3 regions of the Stenotrophomonas sp. PUT21 genome follow, and region 3 is predicted to be linked to each of the others. Evidence: predicted binding sites of a transcription regulator. Region 3 holds the regulator's gene; each other region holds the start of a gene.
What was found. The regulator HrcA, encoded in region 3, represses chaperone genes, less so after heat shock. The targets are predictions, from matches to a motif close to TTNGCACTCNNNNNNNNNGAGTGCNAA.

Region 1: ACTT2I_RS15890 (co-chaperone GroES) is a predicted target of HrcA. The motif match lies at 1,159-1,185, and genes of this name have one in related genera.
Region 2: rpoH (RNA polymerase sigma factor RpoH) is a predicted target of HrcA. The motif match lies at 982-1,008, and genes of this name have one in related genera.

The regions. Positions count from the first base shown of each region.
Region 1 is NZ_CP197645.1:3,504,441-3,506,703, reverse strand. It holds gene ACTT2I_RS15895 (endonuclease) at 1-939, opposite strand, end outside; gene ACTT2I_RS15890 (co-chaperone GroES) at 1,233-1,520, shown strand; gene groL (chaperonin GroEL) at 1,620-2,263, shown strand, end outside.
Region 2 is NZ_CP197645.1:3,539,567-3,541,829, reverse strand. It holds gene ACTT2I_RS16040 (hypothetical protein) at 1-570, shown strand, start outside; gene rpoH (RNA polymerase sigma factor RpoH) at 1,019-1,894, shown strand; gene purD (phosphoribosylamine--glycine ligase) at 1,995-2,263, opposite strand, start outside.
Region 3 is NZ_CP197645.1:1,309,374-1,311,636, forward strand. It holds gene recN (DNA repair protein RecN) at 1-317, opposite strand, end outside; gene hrcA (heat-inducible transcriptional repressor HrcA) at 443-1,510, shown strand; gene grpE (nucleotide exchange factor GrpE) at 1,593-2,108, shown strand.

The DNA.
Region 1 (2,263 bases), 2.2 Mb from region 3:
GTAGTCGCCCGGGGTGCCGGGGTTGCCCGGATCGGGCGGGGTGGCGGTGGCCACGGTGAAGGCGATGCGCGTATCGGCGGCCGGGCGCGCGCCCTGGGCATCCTTTACGCGGGTGGCGCGGATGTCGAAGCGGCAGGCTTCCCCCGCCACCAGCGCGGTGTGGGTGGCCAGCGTGAAGCGGGTACTGGTGGTCGGGTGGCTCAGCGCGACCGTGCCGGACTGGCCGCAGCTCAGCGCGAAGGCGCCGCTGGAGAGCGTGACCGGCTCACTGAAAGTGACGCTCAGGTCGGCGGCGGCCGGGAAGGTGCTGGCGCCCTGTTCGGGGGTGGTCGCGGTGACCGAGGGCGCCGTGTTCGGGCCGGTCGGGCCACCGCCGCTGAAGGTCTGGCCGGGGTTGCAGGCGTCGAAGGTCTGCCCGGCCGATTCCGCCCAGGTGAAATGCGCGTACTGGCTGCCGGTGCCGGTCAACTGCAGGGAGGTGCCCGGGGCGGTGCTGTTGGTCTCGCTGACCGGGAGGTTCTGGCTGGTCAGGCCCGCCGCGGGGCCCCCGGCGGCGGTGATGGTGCCCTCGTAGCTGAGGAACTGGACCACCTTGCCGCTGGCATCGACCAGAGCGATGCCGTCGTTGGGACCGTTCTGGAGGCCGTTGGTGGGGTAGTTGACCGTGGCCAGCCGGGCGCTGCCGCAACTGGCGGTGCCGGCCGGGACGGCGTTGTTGGCGTAGACCGCGGCGGCCGAGGGGGTGCTGCCGTTGTAGAGGTAGAGCCGGTAGCCGGACAGGTCCTCACCGGCGGTGGCGACCACCTCGATCGCCTCGCCCACATCCCCGGCCGGGGTGCTGTCGTCGTAATGCAGTTCATTGATGAATACATCGGCCCGGGCCGGGCTGGTGGCAATTACCAGCAGGCAGGCCAGGGACAGCGGCGTCAGCAACCTCATCTACGGCTCCTTGTGATTGGTCAGTGCCGCTCGAATCTACGCAATCCAGATGACACATCGATCGGCCTGTCGGGTTCGACCTTTCGCATTGAGAACTGGGTCAAACATTCACGTCCCGGTGCCGGCCGGCAAAAAAATCCGGCCGGGTGCCCTTGAAAGGGCAGGGGCCAGCACCATCTCTGCTCTGTCCCGCACCGTCGGGTTTTTTCGTGAGCGTGGCTGGCAGTCGCCCTGTGCGAGTGCTAACATCGCCAGACTTTCCTAGACCAATCAACAACTTAAAAGGGTCTCACATGAGCATCAAGCCGCTTCATGACCGCGTCGTAGTCAAGCCGATCGAAGCCGACGAAATCTCGTCCGGCGGCATCGTGATTCCGGATTCCGCCAAGGAAAAGTCGACCAAGGGTGAAGTCGTGGCCGTCGGCCCGGGCAAGCCCCTGGACAACGGCAGCGTGCGCGCGCCGTCGCTGAAGGTCGGTGACAAGGTCATCTACGGCCAGTACGCCGGCAGCAGCTACAAGTCCGAAGGCGTCGAGTTCAAGGTTCTGCGCGAAGACGACATCCTCGCCATCGTCGGCTGAGTGGGCGTCGCCGGGCCTGGCCTGGCGCTGCCGGATATTGCTTCGTTCCGTCATTCATGACGCCGGGCTTGGCCCGGCTCAACAAAAAAGGTAATCGCAATGGCTGCCAAAGATATTCGTTTCGGTGAAGACGCCCGCGCCCGCATGGTTCGCGGCGTCAACGTTCTCGCCAATGCCGTCAAGGCCACCCTGGGCCCGAAGGGCCGCAACGTCGTGCTCGAGAAGAGCTTCGGCGCGCCGACCATCACCAAGGACGGCGTCTCCGTCGCCAAGGAAATCGAACTGGCTGACAAGTTCGAGAACATGGGCGCGCAGATGGTGAAGGAAGTTGCTTCGCGCACCAACGATGACGCCGGCGACGGCACCACCACCGCCACCGTGCTGGCCCAGGCCCTGATCCGCGAAGGCGCCAAGGCCGTCGCTGCCGGCATGAACCCTATGGACCTCAAGCGCGGTATCGACAAGGCCGTGATCGCCGCCGTCGCCGAGCTGAAGAACATCTCCAAGCCGACCGCTGACGACAAGGCCATTGCCCAGGTCGGCACGATCTCGGCCAACTCGGACGAGTCGATCGGCAACATCATCGCCGAAGCGATGCGCCGCGTTACCAAGGAAGGCGTCATCACCGTTGAAGAAGGCTCGGGCCTGGACAACGAGCTGGACGTCGTCGAAGGCATGCAGTTCGACCGTGGCTACCTGTCCCCGTACTTCATCAACAACCAGCAGTCGCAGACCGCTGACCT
Region 2 (2,263 bases), 2.2 Mb from region 3:
CGCTTCGCGTTGCGCGCCAACTACGCCGATACCGAAGACCGCATCGACCGCCTGGCCGACGCCAAGCTGGTGGAGACCAACATGGGCTTCGCCTGGCGCCCGCACGACAATACCCGCTGGGCCGGCTTCGGCAAGTTCACCTATCTCTACGATGTGGCCTCGCTCGGGCAGGAGGGCGGCAACCTGTACGACCAGCGCTCTCAGATCCTCTCGCTTGAAGGCATCCGCCAGCTGGGCGCGCGCTGGGAAGTGGCTGGCAAGCTGGCCTCGCGGTGGGGCGACTACCGCACGGGCCGGGGAGAGGGCGCGTGGCTGGACAGCCGTGCCGACTTCGCCGCGCTGCAGCTGCGCTACCGCCTGTTCGCACAGTGGGAAGGCCTGGCCGAGCACCGTTGGTTGAAGGTGCACGAGGGTGGCGTGCGCAAGGGTTGGCTGGTGGGCGTGGACCGCCGGGTCGGGGAGAACTTCAAGGTCGGGGTGGGCTACAACTTCACCGAGTTCAGCGATGACATGACCGAGCTGAAGTACGACCAGAAGGGGTTCTTCCTGAACATGGCGGGGTACTACTAGGCTTCGGTGGGGTTGGGCCGGCCACGCATGGCCGTGGGTGCGCGGCTTCGGTCGGTTTGGGCCTGCCACGCATGGCGTGGCACTACCGGCGATGGCGGTGTTGGCGGTCGGCGTCGGTGGGGCGATCGGGTGCGGCGCCATCGCACGACCGGGCAAAAGGGCGATTTCGGGTAGAGCCAGGCCATGCCTGGCTGAACTGCCGACAACCTTTCCGGGCTGAATGGGCGCTTCCCGCCGGCCTGTTCAGTCAGAAAACACGCGCGCCCGCCCAATTCATCCCTCTATCAAATTGATTTAATTGGATTAAATCTCCTATTTCCTGCCTCTCGCCACTGTCATCATTTCGCGGTACGTTAGGGATGTCTTCGGTGCCAGCGTCCCATGAACAGAACGCTGGAACTTCTTTCCCCTTTAGCAGTCCAATTCCGGGACTGCTAAGATGAGTGCTATGAGCCAGAACACCTCTACTGCCCTTGTGGCAAACAATCTCCCGATTCCCAGTGCGCTCGGTTCGCTGGACGCCTACATCGGTGCCGTGCACCAGATCCCGGTGCTGTCGGTCGATGACGAGCAGGATCTGGCCCGCCGCTTCCGCGACGAGCTGGATCTGGACGCCGCGCGCGAGCTGGTCCATTCCCACCTGCGTTTCGTGGTGCACGTCGCCCGTGGCTACAACGGCTACGGCCTGGCGCTGGGCGACCTGATCCAGGAAGGCAACATCGGCCTGATGAAGGCGGTGAAGCGTTTCGACCCGGACATGGGCGTTCGCCTGGTGTCGTTCGCGGTGCATTGGATCCGTGCGGAAATGCACGAGTTCATCCTCAAGAACTGGCGCATCGTCAAGGTCGCCACGACCAAGGCGCAGCGCAAGCTGTTCTTCAACCTGCGAAAGTCCAAGACCCGCCTGGGCTGGATGAACGCGGCCGAAGTCAGCGCGGTGGCCAAGGACTTGAACGTGTCCGAGCGCGAAGTGCTCGAGATGGAGTCGCGCCTGTCCGGTCGCGATATCGGTTTCGATCTCTCCAGCGATGACGATGACGATCATGCGCCGCCGTCGCCGGCTGCCTACCTGCGCGCCAACGAAGAAGATCCTTCGATGGCGTACGAGCGGATGGACAGCGAAGATAATCAGCTGCAGTTGCTGCGCGAAGGCATGGCCGAGCTGGATGCGCGTTCGCGCGACATCATCCGCCGTCGCTGGCTGGACGCGGACAGCAAGGTGACGCTGCAGGAGCTGGCCGATGAGTACGGCGTGTCCGCCGAGCGCATCCGCCAGGTCGAGGCGAACGCCCTGAAGAAGATGAAGGCGCTGTTTACTGCGTGATGCAGTGACTGGCGCGGTCACGCACAAAGGCCCGGCTGATGCCGGGCCTTTCTGCTTTCTGACGCTGACGCCAGCGCTTTGATGGGACCCGCTTCGATGCTCAGCCCTGCTCGCGTGCGATCGCCCGCCAGCCGATATCACCCCGGTGGAACTCATGGGTCCAGTGGATGGCACCGACGCCGGCATAGGCGTTGCGCTGTGCTTCGCCCACCGTGCCGCCCAATGCCGCCACGCACAGCACACGGCCGCCGGCGCTGAGCACCTGGCCCTGCGCGTCCAGCGTGGTGCCGGCATGGAACACCTTGGCCGTCGCGGCGACCGCGTCCAGGCCGTGGATCACCTCGCCGGTGATCGGGGTCTCCGGATACG
Region 3 (2,263 bases):
AAGGCGCGCGAACCCCCATCGGCGCGGATCACCCGTCGCAGTTGGCACTGTTCTTCGTCGTCCAGTTCATTGTCGCGCAGCCACTGGCGCGCCGGGGCGTCGGCCAGCGGCGCGAATTCGGCCGAGAGCTCGGCGCGCGCGGCCCCGTGGCGGACCACGCCGCTGTCGGCGCGCAGCCCGGACAGAAAGCCCAGCGCGTCCACCATCAGCGACTTGCCCGCGCCGGTTTCACCTGAGACCACGGTCATGCCGGCGCCGAATTCCAGCTCGGTGGCGCGGACGACCGCGAAATCCTTGATCGATAGATGTCTAAGCATGGTCTACGTTGTACACGAGGGGCGACTCCAAGCCGCGCAAGCTAGCATGGGCGGGGGGCGTCTCCAATGACTTGCCAACGCCCCGTGCAGCCATTATCTAAGTGGGCGTCTCACAGGCTGATTCCATGCATCCTTCCGCGTCCCATCTCGCCCCGCGTGCCCGCCATCTGCTGCGGACGCTGATCGCGCGCCACATCCAAGATGGGGAGCCGGTCGGCTCGCAGACCCTTGCCCGGCATGCTGGCCTGGACGTCAGCCCGGCCACGATCCGCAACATCCTGGGCGACCTGGAAGACCTGGGCCTGCTCAGCTCGCCGCATACCTCGGCCGGGCGCGTGCCGACCGCGCACGGCTACCGGGTGTTCGTGGACAGCCTGGTCAAGATGCAGCCGCCGGGCGAGGGCGAGCTCAGCCGCCTGCGCACCGAGCTGGCCACCGGCACCGGCACCCAGGCCCTGCTCGGCAGTGCGTCGGAGCTGCTCTCGGCGATGAGCCATTTCGTCGGGGTGGTCAGCGCCCCGCGCCGGGAGCAGTTCGCGTTCCGGCATATCGATTTCGTGGCGCTGGACGCGCGCCGGGTGCTGGCGATCCTGGTGTTTGCCGACAATGAAGTGCAGAACCGGGTGATCGAACCGCGCCGCAGCTTCGATCCGGGCGAGCTGGAGCAGGTCGCCAATTACCTCAATGCCAACTGCGCCGGGCGGCCCCTGGCCGAGATCCGGGCCCGGCTGCTGCTGGAGCTGCGCGATGCGCAGTCGGAAATGGAGCAGCTGCTGGCGCACAGCATCGAGCTGGCCGAGCAGGCCATGGTGCCGCCGGCCGATGACATGGTGCTGGCCGGGCAGACCCGGCTGATGGGCGTGCAGGACCTGTCCGACCTGGAGCGCCTGCGCGAGCTGTTCGACGTGTTCGCCAGCAAGCGCGAGATCCTGCAGCTGCTTGAGCGCACCATCCAGGCCCCGGGAGTGCGCATCTTCATCGGTGAGGAGACCGGGGTGATGCCGCTGGAAAGCGTCTCGCTGGTTACCGCGCCGTATTCGGCCGATGGCCAGGTGCTGGGCGTGCTGGGGGTGATCGGCCCGAAGCGGATGGCGTACGACCGGATGATTCCGCTGGTGGAAGCCACCGCCCAGGTGCTCGGGGCCGCGCTGGGCTCGTCCGCTGGCGGCGGATTGTCCCGCGATCGCGCATAAAGCAGCTCTGGACTCTTGAATCCCGTAGCCGCGCCCACATAGGGGTGGGTGGAGGCGGAGAGTCACCGCCAAGGATCCGGAAATGAACCAAGATCAGTCAGATATCGCATCCCAGAATCCCGCCGGCGAGCCGGCCGCTGAGCCGTCCCTGCAGCAGCAGCTGGACAGCCTGCACAACGAGCTGGCGCTGCTGCGTTCGGAGTCGCTGCGCGAGCGCGCCGACCTGGACAACCAGCGCAAGCGCGTGGCCCGCGACGTCGAACAGGCGCGCCGCTTCGCCAATGAGAAGCTGCTCGGCGAGCTGCTGCCGGTCTTCGACAGCCTCGATGCCGGCCTCAATGCCGCCGGCAGTGACCCGAGCCCGCTGCGCGAAGGTCTTGAACTGACCTACAAGCAGCTGCTCAAGGTCGCCGCCGACAATGGCCTGACCCTGCTCGACCCGACCGGCCAGACCTTCAACCCGGACCACCACCAGGCCATCAGCCAGGTCGACGCGCCTGGCGCGGCGCCGGGCAGCGTGGTCCAGGTGTTCCAGAAGGGCTACCTGCTCAACGACCGCCTGCTGCGTCCGGCGCTGGTCGTGGTGGCCCGCGACTGACCCGCGGGCTGGTCGGCCGGGCATGTCCCGGCCGATCGACCGGACGCTGAACGCGTTGGGTCGCCATCGAACACTGTGTTTGATGGACGGCTTGAAAGTGTCCGCAGCGTCCCACACATCCCATTCATAACCCGGCAACTGCCGGATGTACCCAG